One region of the Streptomyces sp. NPDC107528 genome, then DNA from elsewhere that is predicted to be linked to it. Evidence: riboswitches for the same ligand, from Rfam matches in the RefSeq annotation. Region 1 holds a riboswitch; each other region holds the start of a gene.
What was found. Region 1 has a riboswitch for cyclic di-AMP ahead of ACZ7L5_RS40205 (transglycosylase family protein). Riboswitches for the same ligand answer to the same signal wherever they lie in the genome.
Positions count from the first base shown of each region.

Region 2: it holds a riboswitch for cyclic di-AMP, as region 1 does, so the genes downstream of both, ACZ7L5_RS38765 (C40 family peptidase) here and ACZ7L5_RS40205 (transglycosylase family protein) in region 1, are expected to answer to the same signal.
Region 3: it holds a riboswitch for cyclic di-AMP, as region 1 does, so the genes downstream of both, ACZ7L5_RS37565 (LysM peptidoglycan-binding domain-containing protein) here and ACZ7L5_RS40205 (transglycosylase family protein) in region 1, are expected to answer to the same signal.
Region 4: it holds a riboswitch for cyclic di-AMP, as region 1 does, so the genes downstream of both, ACZ7L5_RS34055 (C40 family peptidase) here and ACZ7L5_RS40205 (transglycosylase family protein) in region 1, are expected to answer to the same signal.

Region 1 covers NZ_JBVKAV010000016.1:140,836-145,786, forward strand. The annotation lists gene ACZ7L5_RS40195 (cytochrome P450 family protein) at 1-705, shown strand, start outside; gene ACZ7L5_RS40200 (transglycosylase family protein) at 872-1,924, shown strand; cyclic di-AMP (ydaO/yuaA leader) riboswitch at 2,131-2,329, shown strand; gene ACZ7L5_RS40205 (transglycosylase family protein) at 2,334-3,017, shown strand; gene eno (phosphopyruvate hydratase) at 3,335-4,624, shown strand; gene ACZ7L5_RS40215 (FtsB family cell division protein) at 4,750-4,951, shown strand, end outside.
Region 2 covers NZ_JBVKAV010000015.1:89,326-94,276, forward strand. The annotation lists gene ACZ7L5_RS38760 (tellurite resistance/C4-dicarboxylate transporter family protein) at 1-835, opposite strand, end outside; gene ACZ7L5_RS38765 (C40 family peptidase) at 1,081-2,247, opposite strand; cyclic di-AMP (ydaO/yuaA leader) riboswitch at 2,256-2,424, opposite strand; gene pcrA (DNA helicase PcrA) at 2,790-4,951, shown strand, end outside.
Region 3 covers NZ_JBVKAV010000014.1:105,564-110,514, reverse strand. The annotation lists gene fahA (fumarylacetoacetase) at 158-1,378, opposite strand; gene ACZ7L5_RS37570 (HAD family hydrolase) at 1,703-2,533, shown strand; gene ACZ7L5_RS37565 (LysM peptidoglycan-binding domain-containing protein) at 2,568-3,332, opposite strand; cyclic di-AMP (ydaO/yuaA leader) riboswitch at 3,338-3,512, opposite strand; gene ACZ7L5_RS37560 (CocE/NonD family hydrolase) at 3,793-4,951, opposite strand, start outside.
Region 4 covers NZ_JBVKAV010000012.1:144,316-149,266, reverse strand. The annotation lists gene ACZ7L5_RS34065 (ATP-dependent Clp protease proteolytic subunit) at 52-687, shown strand; gene ACZ7L5_RS34060 (hypothetical protein) at 695-1,003, shown strand; cyclic di-AMP (ydaO/yuaA leader) riboswitch at 1,362-1,556, shown strand; gene ACZ7L5_RS34055 (C40 family peptidase) at 1,560-2,033, shown strand; gene ACZ7L5_RS34050 (LysE family translocator) at 2,099-2,713, opposite strand; gene ACZ7L5_RS34045 (LysR family transcriptional regulator) at 2,848-3,735, shown strand; gene ACZ7L5_RS34040 (ATP-binding protein) at 3,751-4,209, opposite strand; gene ACZ7L5_RS34035 (helix-turn-helix domain-containing protein) at 4,423-4,951, shown strand, end outside.

The sequences.
Region 1 (4,951 bases):
GGTGTCGCGCGGTCGGTGAAGAAGATGCGCGGCTATCTGGCCGACCTCATCCACCGCAAGCGGGAAGCCCTGCCCGAGGAGCCCACGCCCGGTGAGGACCTCATCTCCGGACTCATCCGGGCCTCCGACCACGGAGAGCACCTCACCGAGAACGAGGCCGCGGCGATGGCCTTTATCCTCCTGTTTGCCGGTTTTGAGACGACCGTGAACCTGATCGGCAACGGCGTCTACGCGCTGCTCACACACCCCGAGCAGCGCGCCCGCCTGCAGTCGTCCCTCGCCGCCGGGGAGACCGGCCTCCTCGAAACCGGCGTGGAGGAACTCCTGCGCTACGACGGCCCCGTGGAGCTCGCCACCTGGCGCTTCGCCACCGAGCCGCTCACCATCGGCGGGCAGGACATCGGGGCCGGTGACCCCGTTCTCGTCGTCCTGGCCGCCGCCGACCGGGACCCGGAGCGGTTCGCCGACCCCGACGTCCTCGACCTCGGCCGCCGGGACAATCAGCACCTCGGCTACGGCCACGGCATCCACTACTGCCTTGGCGCCCCGCTGGCCCGCCTGGAGGGCCAGGCCGCCCTCGCCACACTCCTCACCCGCCTCCCGGATCTCCGACTCGCCGTGGACCCGGGGGAGTTGAGGTGGCGCGGAGGTCTCATCATGCGTGGGCTGCGCACACTTCCGGTGGATTTCACACCAGTTGGGTGAGTGCGTCCACCTCGTCAAACGTGACGCGCGCTCAACTCTGTGATCTTCACGTGATCTACGCGGCATTAACTTGTGACAAGTGATCGAATGCCTATACGTTCACGGATCAACGACGGCGCCAGGTTTAAAGCGCCGCGGTCACTGCTGCCTCGTGAAAGGTCCCCGCATGCTCTCCGGGAACGGTCGTCACCGTCGCCCCCGTCAGGCGCCGGCTCTCCTCGTCGCGGCCGGAGTGACCGGGTCCGCCATCGCCATCCCGCTGCTCGGCGCCGCGAGCGCGAGCGCCGCCGACGGCACCGTGTGGGACAAGGTGGCCGAGTGCGAGAGCGGTGGCTCCTGGAGCACGGACGAGGGCAACGGGCGCTACGGCGGACTGCAGCTGACCCAGGACGACTGGGAGCAGTACGGCGGCCTCGACTTCGCCCCGCGTCCCGACCTGGCGAGCCGTTCCCAGCAGATCGCCGTGGCGCAGGAGATCCTCGCCGACCAGGGAACCAAGCCCTGGGGTACCTGTGCGGTGCTCAACGGGCTCACCCCGAAGAACGGCTTGGTCGACCTCGACACCGGAGTGGACGACGACTCGCCGTCCGATGTGTCCGGGTCCTCCGGCTTGCTTGATTCGTCCGGCTCATCGAGTTCGTCCAATTCGTCCGACTCCTCGGGTTCCTCGAACTCGTCGGACCCGGCCGATGGCTCGTCGGGTTCGTCGAGCGAATCGCCCAGCGCTTCGTCCGAATCGCCCCAGGACTCATCCTCTTCCCCCTCTTCCCCCTCTTCTTCCTCTTCTACGTCTTCGTCCCCTTCGTCGTCCAAGGCGGACAGCTCCGCGAAGGCCGATGCGTCACCCGACGCCAAGGCCTCGAAGTCGCCCGACAGCTCCCCCGTGGAGACCTCGGACGGGGACAATCAGGACAACTGGGTGCAAGATGTGGGCGCCTGGAGCCTCGTCGACACCGGCGCGCTCACCGGCGAGGAGGCCGGCTCCGGTCGGCACCGCGGGCCCAGTGCCGATGAGAGCGAGACCGTGGACCCGGCCCCCGAGTCCTCCGGTCGCCACGCCTCGTACAAGGTCCGCGCCGGCGACACTCTGGCCTCCATCGCCGACTCCCTTGACCTCGACGGCGGGTGGCGGGCGCTGTACGACGCGAACAAGGGCGCCATCGGCGGCAACGCGAACGACATCGTCCCCGGTCAGACCCTGGACGTCCCCGTCGAATAAGGGCCGAACGGGGCGAAAAACAACGAGAGTTCGCGTCACCTTTCGCACCTGAATGTCCGTTTTGAATGCGGTGAGAGATAGATCTCAGAAGCCCTGATCGTCTTTGTAATTCCGGGAATCGGGTGTCTACGGTCGTGATCGCTCGTCACCACGAGCCCCGGCTGCCGCAACGCCGAATCCTGCCAGTGGCCGCACGGGAACAGTCGTCGCGTCAAGCGCCGTAGGCAGGAGCGGGGGACCCAAGGTAAGCGCCGGGTCCGGCAGTTGAGGCCTTTCGGGGCCGCACGCCGGAGTCGGCTTGGGGTGAAGCCGCGCAACGCGAGCCGAAAGGCGGACGAGCGCGGCCGGGCAACTCAACCGGCCCGAACCCGACAGCTCACCTCGCAGGCGTCGGTGAGGGGATCCAACCATGCTGTTTTCCAGCAAGGGCAAGCACCGTCGTCCGTCCAAGGCCGCCCGCGCCATAGCCGTCGTCGGCGTCACCGGCGCCGCCGCCGTCGCCGCCCCGCTGATGGCGGCCGGCAGCGCCTCCGCCGCCACCGCCTCCGAGTGGGACGCCGTCGCCCAGTGCGAGGCCGGCGGTAACTGGTCCATCAACACCGGCAACGGCTACTACGGCGGCCTGCAGTTCTCCGCCTCCACCTGGGCCGCGTACGGCGGCACGGCGTACGCCTCCACCGCCGACCAGGCCACCAAGGCGCAGCAGATCGAGATCGCCGAGAAGGTTCTCGCGGGCCAGGGCAAGGGTGCCTGGCCGCACTGCGGCACCGGCCTGTCGAGCGCCGCGTACAACGGCTCCGGCTCCTCGCAGAGCACCGAGGCCACCCCTCGCGCCACCGAGGAGCAGCCGGCCTCCCGCTCCGCCGACCGTCCGGCGGCCGAGAAGAAGTCGACCAAGACCGTCACCACCCCGACCGGCAAGAAGGTCAAGAAGGGCGACGGCGAGTACAAGGTCGTCAAGGGTGAGACCCTCAGCTCGATCGCCGAGAAGAAGAAGGTCAAGGGCGGCTGGGAGAAGCTGTTCCAGCTGAACAAGGACATCGTCGAGGACGCCGACCTGATCTACCCGGGTCAGCAGCTGCACCTGAAGTAATACGCGGCCACAAGCTGAACCACAGAGCCCTCACATCCGTGGAACTCATCATGAAGACCTCGTGAGGGTCACCCCCGTCCCCCACGGGCTCCCCGCTCCGGTGCGTGTTCCCCCGTACGCACCGGGGCGGGGCTTTTTCTTTCCCTGTTGGTCACCCACCCTTTGTTCCGGTAGGGAACAATGGGTACGGTTCGGTCCTGTCCACGGGACGGTCGGTCGGCTGCCGATGTCCCCGGGGCGGTTAGGCTCTAGTCGCAAGGCTCACAGCCCCGCACCACCAGCGACACAGTGCTTCACATCCCAAGAAGGAGATACTCGTGCCGTCCATCGACGTCGTCGTAGCCCGGGAAATCCTGGACTCCCGAGGCAATCCCACGGTCGAGGTCGAGGTCGGCCTCGACGACGGCAGCACGGGTCGTGCCGCCGTTCCGTCCGGCGCTTCGACGGGCGCCTTCGAGGCCATCGAGCTCCGCGACGGCGACTCGAACCGCTACCTCGGCAAGGGCGTGGAGAAGGCCGTCCTCGCCGTCATCGAGCAGATCGGCCCGGAGCTGGTCGGTTACGACGCCACCGAGCAGCGCCTGATCGACCAGGCGATGTTCGACCTGGACGCCACCGACAACAAGGGCTCCCTCGGCGCCAACGCCATCCTCGGCGTCTCCCTCGCCGTCGCCCACGCCGCCTCCGAGGCCAGCGACCTCCCGCTGTTCCGCTACCTGGGCGGCCCCAACGCGCACCTGCTGCCGGTGCCGATGATGAACATCCTGAACGGCGGCTCGCACGCCGACTCCAACGTGGACATCCAGGAGTTCATGATCGCCCCGATCGGCGCGGAGTCCTTCTCCGAGGCCCTGCGCTGGGGCGCCGAGGTCTACCACACGCTGAAGAAGGTCCTGAAGAGCAAGGGCCTGGCCACCGGCCTCGGCGACGAGGGCGGCTTCGCCCCGAACCTCGGCTCCAACCGCGAGGCCCTCGACCTCATCCTGGAGGCGATCAAGGAGGCCGGCTACACCCCCGGCGAGCAGATCGCCCTCGCGCTCGACGTCGCCGCGTCCGAGTTCTACAAGGACGGCGTCTACACCTTCGAGGGCAAGGACCGCTCGGCCGCCGAGATGACCGAGTACTACGCGGAGCTCGTCGACGCGTACCCGCTCGTCTCCATCGAGGACCCGCTGTTCGAGGACGACTGGGACGGCTGGAAGACCATCACCGACAGGCTCGGTGACAAGGTCCAGCTCGTCGGAGACGACCTGTTCGTCACCAACCCCGAGCGCCTGGCCCGCGGCATCGACGAGGGCGCCGCCAACGCCCTGCTGGTGAAGGTGAACCAGATCGGCTCGCTCACCGAGACCCTGGACGCCGTCGAGCTGGCCCAGCGCAGCGGCTTCAAGTGCATGATGTCCCACCGCTCCGGCGAGACCGAGGACGTCACCATCGCCGACCTGGCCGTCGCCACCAACTGCGGCCAGATCAAGACCGGCGCCCCGGCCCGCTCCGAGCGCGTCGCCAAGTACAACCAGCTGCTGCGCATCGAGGAGATCCTCGACGACGCGGCGGTGTACGCCGGCCGCAGCGCGTTCCCGCGGTTTCGCTCTGCGAACTATTAAGCACAGCAAGGGCTGAGCCGGCTGAGCCCCAACCTGGGGTGAGGCTTAGCCAGTCGTACGTACGTCCCCGTACTCGGTCCCGTACCGTGTGCGGGGACGTACGCATGTGAAACGGGAGGCGGGACATGGCCGTCAAGGATCGGGACCGGTTCTCCACCGCGACCAGGATCCGGTTGCTCGGCGAGCAGACGGCGGCCCGTGTCTACCGCTCCCAGACGAAGCGGCAGGCCCGGCGCTCCAGGCTCACCGGACGCGCCGCGCTGCTCGCGCTGGTCGTCTGCACCATGGTCGTCGCGCTCGCCTACCCGATAAGGCAGTACGTCTCCC
Region 2 (4,951 bases), on a different contig from region 1:
CGGCCGTCATGCCCATGGGGAACACGGTTGCCCAGCGGCGTACGTCGTAGCGCGGCCGTGGCCAGGCGATCTCGGCGAGAAGCAGGACGGCGTACCAGGCCAGGTCCAGGACGAGCAGGGCGACGGTCACCGTGCGCAGGACGTCGGTGTCGTCCTCGTTCCAGAGGTACAGGCCGGGGCTGTCGGCCGACATGAGCTTCGAGCCGGCGAGCGCGGAGATGGCGAGGGCGCCGCCCGCCACCCAGTGGTCGCCGGCGCCCCTGGCCACCTGCCGCAGGTCGAAGCGGGTCAGCGCCATGACGTAGAGCACCAGGCCGAGCCAGAACAGGACGAGGGCCGTGTGGGCGAGCCATGCCGTGGACTCGGTCGCGGCGAGGGTTGCGGCCAGGACGGCGAGGCCCTGCGTGGCCACGCAGCCGAGGAAGACCGCGCCGGGCATGCGGGGGTGCCAGCGCAGTACCACGGCGATGAGGAGGCCCGGCCAGAGCAGGGCCGCCAGGGCCAGTAGGGCCTTGGCGAGGGGTTGCCAGCCGAGGGTGGCGAAGCGGGTGCCGAGAACCGTCGTCGCGGCGATGGCGGTGAGGGCGGCGGGGGTGGCTGCCTCTTTCAGCCACCTGGCGCGGTCCCAGAGGAGCCTTGCGGTGAAGCCGCCCGCGAGAGCCAGCCAGGCTACGCAGGCGAGGGCCAGGGCGATTCGGGACAGGGTTTCGTAGCCGGTCTGGTGAAGGGCGACCGACAGGATGCCGGTTGCCATGACGGCGGCGCCGGCTGTGGGGGGACTCTGCGACCACCAGGTGTGGAGGGGGGATGCGGGGGTGGTCGTGGGGGCGGGCATGGGGTCGATGCTAGGGAGTGGGGGGTGCGGGGCGGGTGGGGGCACGCGCGCGTGTGGGGTGAAATGCACGTCTGCCGCGCGACGGTTGAGCGACGGGTCCCTGTGGCGGCCCGCTCGGGTGAGTGGCGTTCGGGAAGCGCCTTCGGGTGTGGGGTGGGTCGGGGCCGTGCCGCCGTGCGCGGGTGCGTTTGCCGCACCACTACGCGCGCGTGGCGGAGGATGTGCGCCACGCGCGCGTGTGTTCGTCAGGCCGGGCGGACCACGCTGTGGATCGACGACTCTCCGTCGTAGTAGATCGACTCCTCGCGGACGTACGCGCCGGGCTTCGGGGCGTGGATCATCATGCCGTTGCCGATGTAGAGGCCTACGTGCGTGATGTCGTCGTAGAAGAAGACCAGGTCGCCGGGCTTGGCGCTGGAGAGGGAGACCGTGGTGCCGGCGTTGACCTGGTCGTAGGTGACGCGGGGGATGTCCACGCCTGCGGCCTTCCAGGCGCCCTGGGTGAGGCCGGAGCAGTCGTAGGAGTCGGGGCCGGTGGCGCCCCAGACGTACGGCTTGCCCACCTGGGAGCGGGCGAAGGCCAGGGCCTTCTCGGCCTTGGTGGCGTACGAGGAGTCCGACGCTGACGAGTCGGAGGAGGACGAGTCGGACGAGGAGTCGTCGCTCTCCTGCTGCTGCGCCGCCTCCTGGCGCCGACGCTCGGCCGCCTCTTGCTGCCGGGCCAGTTCCGCCGCCTTGCGGGCTGCCTCCTCCTGCTTGCGCTTCTCGATCGCGGCGAGGCGGGCCTTCTCCTCCGCCGTCAGCTTCGAGAGCAGTTCGCGTGCGTCGGCGAGCTTCTTCTGGACGGTGGACTTGGCCGTCTGGAGGTCGTTCTGCGACTCGGTGAGCGTTTCGAGGCTCTGGGTGGCCTCCTTGCGCTTTTTCATCGTCGCGGACTGCTGGGTGAAGTAGTCGTCGACCGATTCCTTCTGACGGCCCGTCATGCGGTCCATCAGCTGGGTCTGGTCGAAGTAGTCCTGCGGGGTGTCCGCCAGGAGGAAGGTCGCCGTGTCGGGGGCCGAGGTGCCCGTGCGGTACTGGGCGGCTGCGTTGCGGCCGAGTTCCTCGCGCGCGTCGTTGAGCTTCTGGGTGCGCTGGGCGACGTCGTCGAGGAGGGTGTCGACGCGCTTGCGCTGCTTTGCGGTCTTCTCTTTGGCCGCGTTGTACTTCTCGGTCGCCGACTCCGCCTGGCGGTAGAGGTCGTCGACCTTCTTCTCGACCTCCTCGAGGCTCGGTTTGTCGTCCGTCGAGGGGCTCGCGTTGGCCGTCTGGGACAGCAGGGCGACGGAGGTGAGGGCCGCCGTGGCGAGGGCGGGGGTCCGTATGCCTGCTACGCGCGTTCCAGCGGGACGCGACTTGCGGTGCGACGCCAAGGGAGGCGACTCCTTCCATGCTCCGCCTACCGAGTTAGCTGTCGGGTTCGGGCGGATGGTTCGGAAGGGTTGCCCTACGGCCGCTCCCCGGGCGGGAGTCGGGCCGATTCACCCCAAGTTCGGTGGGTCCCCGGCTCCGGGTGCACGGCGGCGCTCCGGACTCGGCGGAGGCCGTGCGGCCCGGCGTCGTTCGCCGGTGGGGGTCGTACGGCCTGTCCGGCACGGTAGCCAACTCGTGTGGCCCCTGTGAAGGTTGATGTTCGATATGCCCGATACATTTTCGTGACCTTGGCGATGTGTGTCGGGGATCGCGGTCGATGCGTATGGGTTGGTGGTCAGTTGCATGCGTTTTGGGCTTTGGGGGCATATCGGCTGACTTGGATCGGTTGGCTTCGGGGCGTTGCGGATCGTAATGGGGTGGTTGTGGAGGGTGAGGGGGGTGTCCGGGGTGCGTGGGTTCTGAAGATCGGTGAGTGCTGAAACAGGTGATGTTCTCGGGGCGGCGGCGGGCTGTCAGTGGGGCGCCCTAGACTCGGAGAGCGATGAGCAGCCTCTTTGACGACAGCTTCCTGGCGGACCTCCAGGCCCCGCGGGCCCATGCGGACGAGCATCCGCCGCCGCCCGAGGACGAACACGCTCCGGAGCCGGTTCCGGACGATCTGTTCGGCGGGAAGTTCGACGTGCCGCCGGACCGGGACGACTACTACCGCGACGGCGCCCCGCGCCCGGCCCTGGATGCGGCAGCGCTGCTGGAGGGGCTGAACGAGAACCAGCGTGCGGCCGTCGTCCACTCCGGCGGCCCGCTGCTCATCGTGGCCGGTGCCGGGTCGGGCAAGACGCGTGTGCTCACCCATCGCATCGCGTACCTGCTGGCCGAGCGGAATGTGCATCCGGGGCAGATCCTCGCGATCACCTTCACCAACAAGGCCGCGGGTGAGATGAAGGAGCGCGTCGAGCAGCTCGTCGGCCCGCGCGCGAACGCGATGTGGGTGATGACCTTCCACAGCGCGTGCGTGCGCATCCTGCGGCGTGAGAGCAAGAAGCTCGGGTTCACTTCGTCCTTCTCGATCTACGACGCCGCCGACAGCAAGCGGCTGATGGCGCTCGTGTGTCGTGATCTGGATCTCGACCCCAAGCGGTTTCCGCCCAAGTCGTTCAGCGCCAAGATCAGCAATCTGAAGAACGAGCTGATCGACGAGGAGGACTTCGCCGCCCAGGCGACGGACGGCTTCGAGAAGACCCTCGCGCAGGCGTATGCCTTGTACCAGTCGCGGTTGCGGGAGGCCAACGCCCTCGACTTCGACGACCTGATCATGACGACGGTCAATCTGCTGCGCGCCTTCCCGGACGTCGCCGAGCACTACCGCCGGCGGTTCCGGCATGTACTGGTCGATGAGTACCAGGACACCAACCACGCGCAGTACGCGCTGGTGCGCGAGCTCGTCGGTACCAGTGAGCACCCCGTCGACGTGCCGCCGAGCGAGGCCGACATCCCGCCCGCCGAGCTGTGCGTGGTGGGTGACGCCGACCAGTCGATCTACGCCTTCCGGGGCGCCACCATCCGCAACATCCTCCAGTTCGAGGAGGACTACCCGGACGCGACGACCATCCTGCTGGAGCAGAACTACCGTTCCAGCCAGACGATCCTGACCGCCGCCAACGCGGTCATCGAGCGCAACGAGTCCCGGCGCCCCAAGAACCTGTGGACCAACGCGGGCGCGGGCGCGCGCATCACCGGCTACGTCGCGGACACCGAGCACGACGAGGCGCAGTTCGTCGCCGAGGAGATAGACCGACTGACGGACGCGGGCGATGCGAAGGCCGGTGACGTCGCCGTCTTCTACCGGACGAACGCCCAGTCCCGTGTCTTCGAAGAGATCTTCATCCGCGTCGGCCTGCCCTACAAGGTCGTCGGCGGGGTTCGGTTCTACGAGCGCAAGGAGGTCCGGGACGTCCTGGCCTACCTGCGCGTGCTGGCCAACCCCGAGGACTCGGTACCGCTGCGGCGGATCCTTAACGTCCCCAAGCGGGGCATCGGCGATCGTGCCGAGGCGATGATCGACGCGCTTGCACAGCGGGAGAAGATCAGCTTCCCGCAGGCGCTGCGCCGGGTCGACGAGGCGTACGGCATGGCCGCGCGGTCGACCAACGCCGTCAGGCGCTTCAACACGCTGATGGAGGACCTCCGTACGATCGTCGAGTCCGGCGTGGGGCCGGCGACCGTCCTGGAAGCGATCCTCGAACGGACCGGGTATCTGGCCGAGTTGCAGGCCTCCACCGACCCTCAGGACGAGACCCGCATCGAGAACCTTCAGGAACTCGCGGCCGTGGCCCTGGAGTTCGAGCAGGAGTCGGCTGAGGATGAGGCCTCCGGTGGACTCGCGGCCTTCCTGGAGCGGGTCGCGCTCGTCGCCGACTCGGACCAGATCCCGGACGAGGACGAGGACGGCTCCGGCGTCATCACCTTGATGACCCTGCACACCGCCAAGGGCCTGGAGTTCCCGGTCGTCTTCCTCACCGGCATGGAGGACGGCGTGTTCCCGCACATGCGCGCCCTCGGCCAGACCAAGGAGCTGGAGGAGGAACGGCGGCTCGCCTACGTCGGCATCACGCGCGCGCGTGAGCGGCTGTATCTGACGCGCTCGTCGATGCGAAGTGCGTGGGGGCAGCCCTCGTACAACCCGCCGTCCCGCTTCCTGGAGGA
Region 3 (4,951 bases), on a different contig from region 1:
CGAGGGCGGCAGTGCGGGGCGGTGGGTCACGAACGCCGGTTGCGGCTCGGTTCCCACCGCCAGTCAGTATGACGGTGACCATCGCAGGAGTCAGGGGGAAAGACACAGTTGACGGTTGGGCCGGCCGCTCGGCGTCACTACAACGCGACCCGTCCCGTCACGACGCCACGACCTGTCCTGTCACCTCCCCCAGAGCGACCCGGACCCCACCAGGGCCCGGGGCCCAGGCGGACAGGGTCACCACATCGCCGTCCTCCAGGAACGCCCGCTTGCCGTCCGGGAGTTCGAGAGGGTCACGGCCGTTCCAGGTCAGCTCCAGGAGTGAGCCGCGCTCCCCTTCGGTCGGGCCGCTGACCGTGCCCGAGCCGTACAGGTCACCGGTGCGCAGGGAGGCGCCGTTCACGGTCATGTGGGCGAGCTGCTGGGCGGCCGTCCAGTACATGGTGGAGAAGGGCGGCTCGGAGACGACGTGGCCGTTGATGGCCACGGAGATACGCAGGTCGTAGCCGCCGGGCTCGGCTTCGGGGCCGGAGTCGTCCAGGTACGGCAGCAGGGGGTGCGTCCGCTCCGGCGGCGCCACCCGCGCCTCCTCCAGCGCGTCCAGCGGGGTGATCCACGCCGACACCGACGTGGCGAAGGACTTGCCGAGGAACGGGCCGAGGGGGACGTACTCCCAGGCCTGGACGTCGCGTGCCGACCAGTCGTTGAGCAGGCACAGGCCGAAGACGTGCTCACGGAAGTCGCCCAGCGCCACCGGCTTGCCCATCTCCGAGGGCGTGCCGATCACGAAGCCGACCTCTGCCTCGATGTCGAGGCGGACCGACGGGCCGAAGACCGGCGCCGGATCAGTGGGGGCCTTGCGCTGGCCGGACGGACGTACGACGTCCGTGCCGGAGACCACGACCGTGCCGGCGCGCCCGTGGTAACCGATCGGCAGGTGTTTCCAGTTGGGGGTGAGCGAATCCTCGGCGTCGGGGCGGAAGATCTGGCCGACGTTCCGGGCGTGGTTCTCGGAGGCGTAGAAATCGACGTAGTCCGCGACCTCGAAGGGGAGGTGCAGGGTGACTGAGGACAGAGGGTGGAGAAGGTCCGCGATGGCCTCCTGGTGCGCCGGCACCGTCACCCAGGCCGTCAGTGCGCGCCGTACGTCCGACCACGTGGTGTGGCCGGCGGCGAGCAGCGGGTTCAGGGAGTCCTGGGCGAGCAGCGGGGCGTACGGCGAGCCGAGCGCGTAGGCCGCCCTGCCCGCGTCGAGGACGTGGTCGCCGAGCCGGACGCCGACCCGTCGCGCGGAGTCCGAGCCGGGAAGGGAGAAGACGCCGTACGGAAGGTTGTGCGTGCCGAAGGGGTCGCCCTCGGGGAGATCGAAGGGGGGCATGGGGTGCTGCCTCACTCTCATACGCTCCGTGCCATGTGGTCTGGCCACACGTTACGGGTGAGACGAGGGTCTTGGGCAGTGCGGAACTCGCGTCGTCGGGGCGGGCGAATCAGCAGGTCGCCGCACTCGGCCGCGTCGACGAGACCTGAGTCGGTGCCGCCCAGGAGCTCGCCGGCACCACGTGGGAGTGAAATCGCCACAAGCAAAAGGAAGTTGCCCGGGTGGAATCAGAACTGGAACCGGAACAGGTGTCAACACATGTGAACACAGCAGCCGTCCGGTTCGAGTCGAGTCGATGGGGCCTCCTGTCCGTATTCTCTGATCATGGCCCGACCCATCGCATATTCACTCATCGCCACTGACCTGGACGGGACGCTGCTCCGAGGCGACGACACGCTCTCCGACCGTTCCCTCGACGCGCTCGCGCAGGCGGCGGCGGCCGGTGCGCAGCACCTCGTCGTGACGGGCCGGCCGGCGCCCAGAGTGCGCCCGCTCCTCGACGTCCTGGGCAGCCGGGGGCTCGCGGTGTGCGGACAGGGCGCGCAGTTGTACGACGCCGGAGCGGACTGTCTGCTGTGGTCCATCACCCTGGACCGGGAGTTGGCGGAGACCGCGCTCGGCAAGATCGAGGCCGAGGTGGGGCAGGTGTACGCGGCCGTCGACCAGGACGGCGTGGACGGCCTCACGCTCATCGAGCCCGGGTACCTGATGCCGCACCCCACCCTGCCCGCCGTACGCGTCCGGCACCGCGACGACCTGTGGTGCGAGCCGATCAGCAAGGTGCTGCTGCGCCATCCCACCCTGTCCGACGACGAGTTGGCGGCGACGGCGCGGTCGGTGGTCGGGTCGCTCGCGACGGTCACCATGTCGGGGCCCGGGACCGTCGAACTCCAGCCATGCGGCGTCACGAAGGCGACCGGTCTCGCCCTCGCCGCCGAGCATCTCGGTCTGGGCGCGCACGAGACGATCGCCTTCGGGGACATGCCCAACGACATCCCCATGTTCGACTGGGCCGCCCGCGGGGTGGCGATGGCCAACGCGCATCCCGAACTCAAGGCGGTCGCCGACGAGATCACCCTCTCGAACGAGGACGACGGCATCGCCGTCGTCCTCGAGAGGCTGTTCGCGGGGCGCCTGGCCGACTTCGCCCAGTAGGGCACGTCGTCGGACCAGGCCCCCGCGCCAGGGCCTAGTAGGGGCCGTTCACGTTGTCGATCGAGCCGTAACGCGCGGCCGCGTAGTTGCACGCGGCCGTGATGTTCGCGACCGGGTCGAAGGGGTCGTACACCGTCCCCGGCACGTGGTACGACGCGAAGGTCGGGTCGATGACCTGGAGGAGGCCCTTGGACGGGGTGCCCGCGACGGCGTTGGAGTCCCAGTTGTTGATGGCCTGGGGGTTGCCGGACGACTCGCGCATGATGTTGCGCTGAATGCCCTCGTACGAACCCGGAATTCCGTTTTGCGCCATGATGTCCAGCGCGTTGCGGATCCAGCCGTCGAGGTTGTTCGGGTACGTCTTCACGGAGGACTGGGTGGCCTTGGCGACGTTGGACTTCTTGGCGGGCGCGGACGCCTTGTCGGCCGACTTGTCCGGCGAACTCGCCTTCTTCGTCGCCCGGACCTCCAGGTCGAGGCCGGGGTGGATCAGACGGGGGTCGTCGCCGATCGCCTTGCGGTTGTCCTTGTAGAGCTGCTTCCAGCCGCCCTGCGCGTCGTACCGGTCGGCGACGCCGTAGAGCGTGTCGCCCTTCTTCGTCGTGTACGTGACCGTCTTGGCCTTCACGGCGGCCTGGGGAGCGGCCTGCGCGACGGTGGGGGACTGGGCGGGCTGTGCGGCGCTCGCGGTGGTCGCGCTCAGGAGCGGGATGGCGAGGGCGGCGGTGCCGGTGCCGGCTGCGATGACGTGCCGGGTGAGCGGGTTGGTGCGGGGGCGGCGGTGTTTGCCTCGGGGCATGGCGCTGTTCCTCTCCGGCGCCTGCGAGGTGAGCTGTCGGGTTCGGGCGGGAGATGCCCGGCCGCGCCGCCGTGTGGCGGTGCGACTTCACCCCGAGCCGGTTCGGTGCGCCATCAAGGCGTCCGGTCCGGCGACTTACCTGGGTCCCCCGCTCCTGCCGTGCGTGAGTGAGTTGCGTGGGTGGGTGACTCGGGCGGCGGCAGGATTAGGCGTCCGCCCGACTGAGCGGGAACGTATGCGAGAGCACATGCCCGGAACAAGTGCCGTGGTCACCTGTCGGCCGGTTGACCATGGTCTGGTGTGAATGGGGCGCTTGATCCTTTGCGGTTGCCAAGCCTCAACTTGCTTTTGAGGCAAGGGGAGACGCGGGTGCCCCGAGGTGGTGCGTGACCGGGTGCGAGTGACCCAACTCACTGGCATCCACAAGAGCGGCAAATCGGGCAATGATTCCAACTCGCCTTTAACCGGCTGTCCGTGGAGTCCGTTTCTCCCATGTCCGGTGGAAAAGTACCTCTTCGCCCTCCCGGCAGATCACCTCGTTGGAGGCGATGAAGTCATGCCGGTCGCAGCTGATCTCCGAGCGCGTCCGCACCGTCGCGTCCCACCCCAGCTCCGGCCGGTGCAGGCGGATCGACCACTCCGAACGGGTACGGGCCGACAAGGGGTCCCACTCGTTGATCGTGTACGTCTCCAGCGCGTCCTCGGTGAACTCCAGGCCGTCGGGGTACACGCGCGTGCCGCCGTACCGGGGGTCGACGTCCAGGCGCCACTCGCCCTTGGCCACGTCCCGCACGACGAGCCGCTCGGGGCGCGGCTCGTCCAGCGTGATGGGGGAGTTCACGCCGAGCGGTTCCGCCTGCTCCGGTTCCTCGAAGGTGATCGCTGTGTCGTCTGCTGACTCGTCCAACGCACGCGCGCGTACCGGAAGTTCCAGCGAGCTTCCCGACGGTTCCAGGCCGAAGCCCGCCGCCGAGTCCGGCTGGGGCCAGATCCACGGCCAGTACGCGGAGGAGACGGCGAGGCGGATGCGGTGCCCGGGCGGGAAGGCGTGGCCGATGCCGTTCAGCTCGAAGGTCACGTCCTCGGTGGCGCCCGGCTCCCACGGCACCGCGCGGTCCCGGCCGTGGCGCGCCGACAGGTTCAGCACGCCCCGCGTGACCAGGGTCGAGGAGCCGTCCGGTGCCACGTCGCAGAGCCGGGCGACGACCTGCCCGCGCGGCACCTCCGACGTCAGCCGCAGCCGCACCTTCGGCCGCCCCGACACCCAGGTCTCCTCGCCCACCTCGAACTCGAAGCACGCCGACCGCGCGTCCTCCTCCCGCTGGTCCGGCGGCAGGTCGGCATCGTTGCCGAAGGGGAAGAAGCGGCCGGCGTCGATCCCGGTGTGCATGGGGGAGCGGACGAGGACGGGGGCGCCCTGGAAGGCGTACGTCACCGCGCGCACGTGCGGAGAGGGCCAGGCCGGCTCGCCGACCCAGCGGCCGGGCAGCGTGGGGTACACCGTGGCCGGGCGGTGCGAGTCGCTGACGTACGAGCGCAGCAGGGGCTCGGCCATGACGCCCGTGTCCTCGTCCTTCAGCCAGTGGTCCCACCAGCGCAGCGTCTCCTGGAGGAAGCCG
Region 4 (4,951 bases), on a different contig from region 1:
CATGTACGTCCTGTACATTTTTTACAGGCACCCGACGAGGGAGCGTGAGCCATGACCCGACCGTCAGCCCGCTATGTACTGCCCGAGTTCACCGAGCGCACGAGTTCAGGCACCAGGACGCAGGATCCGTACTCGAAGCTGCTGGAGGAGCGGATCGTCTTTCTCGGCACGCAGATCGACGACATCTCGGCGAACGACGTGATGGCCCAGTTCATGTATCTGGAGCACAAGGACCCCGACCAGGACATCTCGCTGTACATCAATTCACCCGGCGGCTCGTTCAGCTCGATGTCGGCGATCTACGACACGATGCAGTACGTCACCTGCGACGTGGAGACGATCTGCCTGGGCCAGGCCGGCGCGTCCGGCGCGGTGCTGCTCGCCGCGGGCACGCCGGGGAAGCGGTTCGCCCTGCCCGGGGCCCGGGTGGTGATCCATCAGCCGGGGCTGCCCGAGCCGGTCGAGGGCCAGGCCAGCGATCTGGCCATCCAGGCCGACGAACTGACGAGGATTCGGGCCCGCCTGGAGGAGATGCTCGCCCGGCACACCGGGCGCAGCCGCGAGCAGGTGTCCAAGGACATCGAGCGGGACAAGATCCTGAACGCCCAGGAGGCGCTGGAGTACGGACTGGTGGACCGGATCATCCCCAGCCGCAAGGCGACCCTCGCGCCACCCACGGGGCGGTGATCGGCCGGTGCTGCCACCCGAGTTGCCGCCGCTGCCCGCGCTGACCCGTGCGGAGGGCGAGTTGATCGACCGTTATCTCGATGTGGTGGACCTGCTCGGCCGGATCAACCCGGCGCAGGACGGCGACACCTACCGCGGACTGCGTGCCGCCCAGGCGCTCGTCCGCAGAGCGGCCGAGCTGCGGGACGCGCTGGCGCTGATGCACCAGCGGGGCGAGACGGAGCTGCACGCTCCCACGCTCGCGCGTGCGCTGCGCGTGCTGGACGGGGAGCGCCGCACGGCTCGCGTCACGCTGCCGCCGCGCTCCGACAGTTGACGACGTGTACAGGACGGTCCCGGACGTCTCGATCCCACTGACGAGGCGTCCGGACCAAGGCTGAAACGGACCAAACGGCGTACCCCCTTTCGGCGTATCCGTGGCTCCTTTTGCGGGCCCGTCAGGGTTGCGCATCGGGCATGAGTCCAAGGCGGAACAAGGCGCTCCATCGCTGGTCCGGGACGCCTTCACCCTCTGGACACCCTCTCGAACACACGGGTACCCACCCGAACGGGTGAGTGGTGACTAACACCACAAATCACCGGTTCCGCTGGGTATTTCGCTCATCCGTGCACCAAGATCCCTGTCTGACGACAAGCCCCCGCCGCAGCGGCGGGGCGGTCCGGGCGGACGCCGAGTCCTGCCGCCGCCTGGATGACCGGTCGACAGGAGTGGATCGGCAGGAGTGGAGGACCCGAGCAAGACGGGTCGCCGGAGCGGACGTTCGTTCGATCCGAGCAGCCCTTGGGGTGAAGCCGCAGCAATGCGGCCGGGCAACTTCGCCAGCCCGAATCCGACAGGTCATCCTTCACAGGCGGCTGACGAAGGGTTGCGCATGACTGCGCTCAATCGTGTCCCGTCGCTCATGGCCCGGGCCGGTACGGCCTCGGCTCTCACCATCGCCGCGGTGGGCGGCTCGATAATGGCGCCCGGCTTCACGTCCGAAGCGGAGGCAGCCACACCGGCGACGAAGGCACTTCAGATCGCGGCCTCCAAGAAGGGCTCCCCGTACAGGTGGGGCGCCACGGGGCCGAACCGGTTCGACTGCTCCGGGCTGACGCTCTACTCGTTCAAGAAGGCGGGCAAGAAGCTGCCCCGTACGGCGGCCCAGCAGTACAACAAGACCCGCCACATCTCCGCCAAGAGCCGCAAGGCCGGAGACCTGGTGTTCTTCCACTCGGGGTCGTACGTCTACCACGTCGGCATCTACGCCGGGAAGGGAAAGATCTGGCACTCCCCCAAGAGCGGGGACGTGGTAAGGCTGCAGAAGATCTGGACCAGGAGCGTCTGGTACGGCCGGGTCAAGTGACCCACCCGGGGGTGATGGCGGCGGCCTGACACGCCGTCATCGCCCTCGGGGCACGAGAAGGGCCGTCAGACGGCCATCAGCGGCCCGGCGAGGAGCCCGACGCCGAAGGCCGTCAGCGCGACGCCGGTGACGGTCGTGACCGCCCGGGCGGCGCGCGGCCGGCGCAGCCACCGCCCGAGCCGGTCCACCAGCAGGGCGACCACCTGGAACCACACCAGTGCGATCGCGAGCACGATCAGTGCGAGCAGCAGCGTCCGGGGCAGCGCGGGAGCGCCCGCGGGCACGAACTGGGGCAGCACGCTGAGGAAGGTCAGGGACGCCTTCGGGTTGAGGGCGTTGGTGACGAAGCCCTGCCGCAGCGGTCGCCCGGTGGAGTCCTCGCCCGTGTCCGCCACTTCACTGCGCCGCTGCCGCAGGGTCTGGACGCCCAGATACAACACATAGACCCCGCCGACCACTTGGAGCGCGCGGAACAGCGCCGGTACGGCGGCCAGGACCGCGGCGACCCCCAGCACGGCCAGCGTCACATGCACCAGCAGCCCGGCCCCGATCCCGAGCGCGCACGCGATACCGGCCCGGCGGGAGACGAGGGCGTTGCGCACGACGACCGTGAAGTCGGCGCCGGGCATGGCGACGAGGCCGGCGGAAACCCCGGCGAAGGCGATGAGCTGAGCGTCCATGGCACCCAGCGTGCCGCGGGGAAGCCTTCAGCAGGTATGTCGAATATCCTGGGTCTGCCTAAAGCATTGCTTTAGGCAGACAGGCTTGGACGGACGAGGAGCCCGGCATGTAAGACCCGACCAGGCTCGCCGCCCTGGTGGCGGTCGCCGAGGCGGGCTCGATCACCCGGGCGGCGGAGCGGCTCGGCTACACCACACCTGCGCTCTCCCAGCAGCTGGCCAAGCTGGAGCGCGAGGCGGGCACCGCCCTTCTGGTACGGCATCACCGCGGGGCGCGGCTGACGGGTGCGGGCGAGCTGCTGGTGGCGCGGGCGCGGCGAGTACTCGACGAGCTGGAGCGGGCCCGGCACGAGCTGGCCCGGCTGACCGGCCTGTCGGGCGGCACGCTCCGGCTCGGCACCTTCCAGACCGCGGGCATCCATCTGCTGCCGCCGGCCCTCAGCGCCTTCCGGCGGGCCCATCCGGACGTGGAGCTGACGGTCGCCGACTACGAACCGTCGGCGGGTGTCGCCGCCGTGGCGGCCGGGGAGGTGGATCTGGCGCTGACGCACGCGTATGAGCCGGGCGACCCGATTCCGCTCGCGTCCTCGGTCCGCGTCGAGCCGATCCTCGTCGAGGAACTGGTCCTGGTGTCCGCTCCGGGCCACGCCCTCACCACCGGGACCGCACGGCTGCCGCTGGCCGAGCTCGCCGGGCAGCCGCTGATCAGCATGGCGCCGGACGCTCCGGCCCGGCGAGGGGTGGAGGCGGTGCTGGCCCGGGCGGGGGCCTGGCCCTCGGTGCTGGTGCCGACGCCGGGCTATCTCCTGGTGTGCGCGCTGGCCAGTGCGGGGCTCGGGGTCGCGGTCGTACCGGAGATGGTGGCGCGTACGTCGGTCACGCCGGTCGGGGTGCGCGCGCTGGAGGGCGCTGAGCTGCGCCGTACGATCTCGGTCGCCTTCCGGAGCGAGGAGGCGGCCCCGGCCGCGGATGCCTTCCGGGCTCTGCTGCGCGGCTCGTTCGGCCGGTCACGGCAGACCTGAGGGGCGGGCCTGCGGCTACGGTTCCTGGGGCCCTGCAGTCGGCACGGGTTCCGCGGGCACCGTCCACGGCAGTTCGATGGAGATGGTCTTGCCGCCCTCGCGGGTCGGGCGCACTCTCAGCTTGCCGCCGCATTCCGCGGTCAGCCAGCGGATGATGACCAGGCCACGGCCGTTGTCCTGCTGGACGGCTGCGGGCAGCCGCTTGGGGAAGCGCGGGTGGCTGTCGGTGACCCCGATGCGCAGGTGTTCGTCACGGTCGAGCACGAGGTCCACCGTGAAGGTGGGTGACTGGCCGAGGGTGTGCTGTACGGCGTTGGTGGTGAGTTCGGAGACGATCAGGCGGATGGTGTCGGCCACTTCCGTGTCCGGTGGCAGTCCCCACTCCGCAAGGGTGGTGACCACATAGGTCCGGGCCGCGGAGACCGAGGCGGGATCGCTCGGCAGAGTGACGGATGCTTCCAAATGGTCTGCCATGGCGATGTCGTCCCTTTCCCAACGGGACCGCAGTCCGACACAGAGCGGAGGGTTCGAGTACGGTCCCGGACTGGTGCTTCGTCGCCAGACTGCCATTACCAGGGCCGTCACGGTGCCGATCCCCCGAGATATGCATATATCTGTCGCTCGAAGCGGTGAACTCTGCGACGGCAGACCGTATTTGGACGGCTCGGTTGGAGTAAGGAGTTACGCATGCAGCACGGTCCCGCGGTGCGCCGCCGGAAACTGGGCGCGGAACTGCGTGCGTTGCGCACCGGGGCCGGGCTCACCAGTGGTGAGGCGGCCCGGCTGGTGGGCTGGCACCAGTCCAAGGTGAGCCGGATCGAGACGGGCGCCAGCGGGGTGAAACCGGCCGATGTGCGGTTACTGCTCGACGTCTACGGCGTACAGGATGCCCAACTACGCCAGTTGATGCTGGCGTTGGCGGGCTCCGACGAGGGTGACGGCCGGGATCACTGGTGGCACGCGTACCGCGGAGTGCTGCCGACGACGTACCGCGACTTCATCAGCCTGGAGTCCCAGGCGAGCGCGATGCGCACGCTGGAGACCTCCGTGGTGCCCGGGCTGCTGCAGACGCCCGAGTACGCCCGCGCGGTGACCCGGGCGGCGGTGGGCGGGCTCGACGACGACGCCGACGAACGTCTGGACGCGCTGGTCGCGGTCCGTCTGGCCAGGCAGGACGTGCTGCGCGCCGAGCCGCCGCTGGAGCTGAGCGCGGTGC